DNA from 3 places in the Marinobacter sp. LM1 genome. Region 2 is predicted to be linked to each of the others. Evidence: predicted binding sites of a transcription regulator. Region 2 holds the regulator's gene; each other region holds the start of a gene.
What was found. The regulator FliA, encoded in region 2, starts transcription of late flagellar genes. The targets are predictions, from matches to a motif close to CTAAAGTTTNNNNNNNNNNNGCCGNTAA.
Positions count from the first base shown of each region.

Region 1: a site for FliA is predicted at 1,408-1,435, ahead of flgM (flagellar biosynthesis anti-sigma factor FlgM). Genes of this name have one in related genera too.
Region 3: a site for FliA is predicted at 774-801, ahead of OZ656_RS13495 (flagellin). Genes of this name have one in related genera too.

Region 1 is NZ_CP114373.1:2,413,160-2,415,359, reverse strand. Features, by position in the region: gene OZ656_RS11365 (hypothetical protein) at 1-474, shown strand, start outside; gene OZ656_RS11360 (flagella synthesis protein FlgN) at 546-1,016, opposite strand; gene flgM (flagellar biosynthesis anti-sigma factor FlgM) at 1,024-1,350, opposite strand; gene flgA (flagellar basal body P-ring formation chaperone FlgA) at 1,478-2,185, opposite strand.
Region 2 is NZ_CP114373.1:1,689,943-1,692,142, forward strand. Features, by position in the region: gene OZ656_RS07910 (MinD/ParA family protein) at 1-516, shown strand, start outside; gene OZ656_RS07915 (RNA polymerase sigma factor FliA) at 549-1,292, shown strand; gene cheY (chemotaxis response regulator CheY) at 1,453-1,836, shown strand; gene OZ656_RS07925 (protein phosphatase CheZ) at 1,858-2,200, shown strand, end outside.
Region 3 is NZ_CP114373.1:2,890,634-2,892,833, forward strand. Features, by position in the region: gene OZ656_RS13490 (FkbM family methyltransferase) at 1-431, opposite strand, end outside; gene OZ656_RS13495 (flagellin) at 863-2,200, shown strand, end outside.

The DNA of each region.
Region 1 (2,200 bases), 720 kb from region 2:
AACACCAATGCAGCGCAGATAGGCGCCGGAGCGGGCGAACTCTACGAGCGGAGCGGACTCACACCCCTCTCGGAAGAGGAAATGTCAGGGGTGTCTGCACAAAGCGGTATTGGCCTGATGGAGCGCCTGGAGGCCGTGTCTTCCATGCCCGCCAGCGCCCGGGACGATCTCTCAGGAGAATCTCCCGATGTCGACGTGGTGGAAGGGATCAGGCTGGCGGCAAATGTATTCGTGCCGGTGCTCAGTTTTCTGGATTCAGACCTTACAATTACGGGTGTGCATTACCGAGACTCAGAGCCTCGCTACTCGCTACAGGAAGACGGAGGCCTGAGGCTGGCATTTCCCGAGCGTATCGAGGAAATCCGGATGGATAATATTCGCGTGATGGGCGGCCAGACTCCACCCATGGGCAATGTCAGCATTCGCGATATCCGCTTTCACCCGGATTCCCAGATGACCATCTATACGCGTTGAAAACCTTGCCCTGAAACGAAAAATGCCCGGAAGATCTCCGGGCATTTCGTTGTCTGTGAGCGATGGGTGTATCAGGCGCTGGCCAGAATATTGGTGCTTGAGACGTTGGTCTGCTGGCCTTTGGCACCATAGAGCTTCTGCTGGGCGGAAGCACCTCGGAAGATGTCGGTAAGGCGTGACAGGCGCTTTTGCAGGTGGCCAAGAATTCGGCCGTTGTTCTGATTCACGGCCTGGCATTCGCGCAAACGGGTGTCGGCTTCTTTCCAGAGTTGGTGCAGCTCATCCATACCAGCGGAGCGAATGAAGCGTGATGGCTCTCCGGCATTGGGCTTGTAGCCCATATTCACCAGCAGGTGAATCTTCTTTTTGGCGCGTTCGCGTATGCCCTCAAGAATCTGGTTTTTCCGGCTGGTCATTTCCTGGAGGGGTTGGATATCCGCAGAGGAGAGCACGGATTTTTCCTGGTGGAGTACTTCCGCCAGCAACTCAAGCTGGCGGATATCTTCCTGAAGAATCGCTTTCAACTGTTCATGTGCAGTCATGCTTTACTCACCCGAAAATGCTTTTATCCATCTCAAGCATTTTCTGGGCCAGTTTCTGGGCATCTACCTTGTAGGTGCCGTTCTCAAGAGCAGAACGAATCTGTTCGATGCGATCATCGTCCATTTCGGGGTAGTCCCCCAGCTTCTGCTCAAGTTGCTTCAGGTTTTTCGCCTGATTGCTCAGGTTCACGTTTTCGCCACGGGCAGCGGGGCTCTGGGCCTTGGCTTGCTCGCCTGTGGGCGCCTGTGACGTTTGATTGCCTGAGGCTTTGTCGGCCGTCGTGCGCGTGGTGTTGACCTGGCCGGGGCCAATTCCATTTAAGTCAACTGACATATCAATACCTGCTTGCCTGGGGCCACAAGAAAGTGGCGTATTCGGGTTTATATCTGCTTAACGGCAAATCCGCGCCATACTTTAGTTACAAAACGGAAAACATTTGCCGCTCTTGCTGTTTGCCGCCTTACATCGGAATTTCGACCCGCCCTGGGCCAACGGCACGAGCTTTGACTGTCCGGGACGAGCGGAGATTTTCCACCAGTACCTGTTCTCCAACGCCCGCGCTCGCCAGTGCCTTACCGCGAGATGATACCGAAAATGAGCCTGAGCGCGCGGTGATAATAACATGGTCACCCCGCTCAATCGCGTTGGGAGCTTCAAGGAGATCCGGGGTCATTACCGTGCCGGCGTTCACCGGGCGGCGCATCATCATGCCTGAAACGGACTCTTTGCGGGTGAGTACGCCGCGACGACTGGCATTGATCTGCACCGAATTTAGGGTGACCAGGTCCGGCGTCAGGCGTTCGCCGCGCGCCAGAGGACGGGCTGCTATCAGGGCAGGGCCGTGAACCTCGACGCTGGTGGTAACGTACATTCTCCAGGGGCGCTCACCACTGCAGGAAACCAGGACCGACGGGCTGGTGGTCTGTAGCGGATCGCCCGCAAACTCGGCGTTCAGCCCCTGGTTGCAGGCAGCAAGGGCGATGCGGCTGTCGATAGCGCCAACTTCGTAGCGGCTCGTGTAGCCCTCGGCAGCAAGGGTTCTGGACCACTCTGCCAGGAACGTCTGGGCAGCGTCACGGATGGCTTCAGCACTGGTTCTCTCTGAAGACAGAGTGATTGGGCTCAGTGATAGACACAATGCAGCCAAAAAGATGATTCGCATACGCACCGGTTTGTCCTATGC
Region 2 (2,200 bases):
AGCGCCATGGAACATGCCGGCCTGATCAACGCTTTCAGTGAGCTGGGCGACCAGATTGACGTTCTGATTGTGGATACCGCCGCAGGTATTTCTGAATCGGTGGTCAGCTTCCTCAGGGCCTCGCAGGAACTTCTGCTGGTGGTCTGCGACGAACCTACTTCCATTACCGATGCGTACGCGTTGATCAAGCTGATGAACCGGGATTATGGCACCAACCGCTTCCGTATCCTGGCAAACCAGGTCCGCAATGAGCAGGAAGGCCGCCATCTGTTTGAAAAACTGACCCGGGTCACCGAGCGTTTTCTGGATGTGGCACTACAATATGTAGGTATCGTGCCTTACGACGAGGCCGTCAAGAAAGCCGTTCAGAGGCAGAAAGCGGTGTTGGATGCCTATCCGAGGGCGAAAGCCTCGCTGGCTATCCGGGCTCTGGCCGAAAAAGTGGACAGTTGGCCTTTGCCGTCCTCTCCCAGGGGGCATCTCGAATTCTTCGTGGAGCGGCTCGTCGAAGTCTGATCTGAATCCAGTCCTACAAGAAAACCGGATACATGACATTGGCGAAACATCTGGGAATTTACCATCAGGCCGGCGCCAGGAGCCCTTCAGCCCTGATTGAAGAGCATGCGCCGCTGGTCAAGAAAATCGCCCTTCATCTCATGGCCCGGCTGCCGCCATCAGTGCAGCTGGAAGACCTTATGCAGGCCGGTATGATTGGCCTGCTGGAGGCCGCGCAGCGCTATTCTTCCGGCAAAGGTGCCACCTTTGAAACCTACGCAGGGATTCGCATCCGCGGTGCCATGGTGGATGAGATCCGCAAGGGCGACTGGGTGCCCCGCTCAGTGCATCGCAACGCCCGGCGAATCGCCAGTGCTATCAAACAAGTGGAAGATCGTACCGGGCGCGAGGCCCAGGATGCCGAAGTAGCTGAAGAGCTTGGCATTGGTCTGGACGAGTATCATGCCTCACTTGCCGACGCGAACAGCGGTAGACTTTTTAGTCTTGATGAGCTCAATGAATCCGGCGAGCTGCCGATAGAAGAAGCAGAAGCGAGTGATAATCCGCTGGACGGTATTGCTTCAGGCGCTTTCCAGCGCAGTCTGGCAGACGCCATTGAGCAGTTGCCTGAGCGTGAAAAACTGGTATTGAGCCTGTATTACCAGGAGGAGCTCAACCTCAAGGAAATCGGTGCGGTGCTTGGGGTCAGTGAGAGCCGGGTAAGCCAGATTCACAGCCAGGCGGCGTTGAGACTTCGCAGCCGGTTGGCCGAGTGGCGGGATGGTGACAACGACTGATCGGCCAGGTGCTGTGTTTCGCTTTCAGCAAGCTGTGTAGCTTTTGGTAAACGATGCTTTACAACGTGCGCAAACACCACACAATAAGCGCTTAAGGTAGCAGCCTGCTAGACTTCCAAAAGGCTGAATGAATTCCGGGTGTTACTGACTGGAGGTCCCATTGGACAAGAACATGAAAATTCTCATTGTGGATGACTTCTCCACAATGCGACGCATCATCAAAAACCTGCTGCGAGATCTCGGCTTCACCAATACGGATGAAGCAGACGATGGCAACACCGCGTTGCCCATGCTCCGAAGCGGCAAGTATGACTTCCTGGTGACTGACTGGAACATGCCCGGCATGTCGGGCTTTGACCTTCTGAAGGCTGTCCGTGCTGATGAAAATCTGAAGAACCTGCCGGTTCTGATGGTAACGGCGGAGGCCAAGCGGGACCAGATCGTGGCTGCGGCTCAGGCCGGGGTGAACGGGTATGTGGTCAAGCCTTTCACGGCAGCCGTGCTGAAGGAAAAGATCGAGAAAATCTTCGAACGAATCCAGTAACCAGAGGTCGGATGGCTCGCCATGAGTGATACCAAACAGAACCATCAGGGCCTTGATCCGGAGGTGGCGGAGAAGCTTCAAAAGCAGGCCTCCGACCTGGCCGAGAATGTAAACGCCGGGAATTATGCCAAGGCGATGACCCTGATCAATGAACTGAGCGAGGTTCGCGATCAGAGTCTGTATCGGGAAGTGGGGCGACTGACCCGCAGCCTCCATGAGGCAATCCGGAACTTCCAGATAGACCCGCGTAATGCCGAGCAGAAAGAAGTCCTGTCGAAGATGAGCGACGCTTCTGACCGTCTGGCCTATGTGGTTCAGATGACCAGCCAGGCGGCGAACCGCACCATGGATCTGGTTGAGGAAA
Region 3 (2,200 bases), 1.2 Mb from region 2:
ATCTCGCGTTCACTCTTCAAATTACCTCCTGAGTCTTCCTCTACAACCTTATAATTCCCGAAGACAATATCGTAAGCATCATCAGATATTGCATTGAGCATCTTCGATATAGAAGATTCAGCAAGCAAATCATCATCGTCTAGAAAAAGCACCCATTCCCCGGTAGAGTAATTCAACGCCCTGTTTCGAGCAGAAGAAACGCCCGATAATTCATTAATGGATTTCGGCAAATAATTAATTATAAATTTTTCTTTATTGTTCAAAATAAATGAACTTACAATTTCAAACGATGAGTTATTAAAATCATCATCAACGACAACAATTTCAACAACATCATTATTATTAAAATCTTGTCTTACTATAGATGCGAGAGCACGAGACAACAGCTTAGGTCGATTTAACGTTGGTATTATTATCGATAAAATAGTCATTAATACTTCCTCTTATTTCAACCCAACACTAGCAGTAAAAAAGTAAATTAAAACTGAGATTAAATATTTCAATAAAAATATACAAACCTCTCTCGGTAATAAATTTCTATAATAAACTACCACCTTTTTATCCGAAACAATCAAGAAATCTGCACTCCGAGCACATCAACGAGCATACCCTTCAGGATACTCAGGGCGGCAAGCCTTTTCCTCTTTTCGCGCCAAAAATGTGGCAGAAGCAACTCTTAGCTTAAAAAGCAAGAATCCGAAAAATTAAAGAAAACAATAGCTTAAAACATTCAAAATAGACCTGGCACGAATTTGGCTTGACATTAGGCATCATCAAACATAACACGCACATTGCCGATATTTGTTTCTGGCCAAACTCACTAGGCTATGGAATTCGGCACCTCTGAGCAGGGAGAAAAGACATGCCTCAGATCATAAACACCAACATCGCATCGCTGAACGCTCAACGCAATTTGAATGCCTCTCAGCAGGATGCAAATACAACGCTTCAGCGCTTGTCCTCTGGTTTGCGCATCAATTCGGCAAAAGATGACGCTGCCGGCCTGGCGATAGCAGAGCGCTTTACCTCTCAGGTTCGAGGCTTGAACCAAGCGGTGCGGAACTCCAATGATGGCGTGTCTCTGGCGCAGGTTGCTGAGGGTGCGCTGGGAGAATCCGGAAACATTGTTCAGCGAATGCGAGAGCTTGCCGTACAGGCGGCGAACGCCACCAACTCAGCTTCTGATAGAAAAGCACTTCAGGCGGAAGTTAACCAGCTCAAACAAGAACTGGAGCGCATCGCGACAACTACCGAATTCAACGGCCTGAAACTTCTCGATGGGACATTTCAGGCGCAGAAATTCCAGGCGGGCGCTAATGAAGGGCAAACGATTTCAGTCTCGATCACCGGCACGCGAATCAATACCCTCGCCAACAATACCTTGGAAACAATTGCGGCTGCCAGCGGATCTACCGGCACAGGGGCAATAAGCGCTGCATCAGGCGGGACGGCACCGGGTACCAACGGCTTGGCAGCTCAAAATATTACCATTTCAAGTTCGCTGGATGAGCAGGTAGTCAACATCAATTCCGCTGGCGCAACGGCTGAGACCATTGCTGCTGAAATCAATAAAAAAGCCGAAACAACCGGCGTTACAGCATCGGCAAGAACTACGGTGGAGATGGATGGCTTAACCGCGAGTGGTACCGTGACAATGAAGCTGTCTACCGGTGATGGAACCGAGGCTACGGTTTCCGCTCAGATTTCCGATGTTAACAATCTTGAGCCCTTGGCTCGTGAGATCAACGCCAGCAGCGGCAAAACAGGGATTACAGCAGAAGTTGACGGTGGCAAGCTGACCCTCATTCAGGATACCGGCAAAGATATTGTCATAGAGGGCTTTTCAAGTAACGGCGGTGGCGGCACCCCGCCAGAAATCACACTGACAGGTTCATCCGAAGATCAGCAAACTCTCCAAAGTGGTGGAACAGATAGTGCTCGCGTTGCGGGGGAAATCACATTTGATTCCGCTACCAGCTTCGCAGTCTCCTCTTCCGTGGGAGGTACCACCGGGATATTCGCCACGACGGACACTTTCGGCTCAACCGACGAGAAACTCGCAGACATAGATATCAGCGACTTTGAAGGTGCCAGCAGCGCCATGAGGGTACTGGATTCTGCGCTGGAAACCATAAACAGTATCCGAGCAGACTTGGGTGCAGTACAAAACCGACTGGAATCTACCATCGCCAACCTGAGC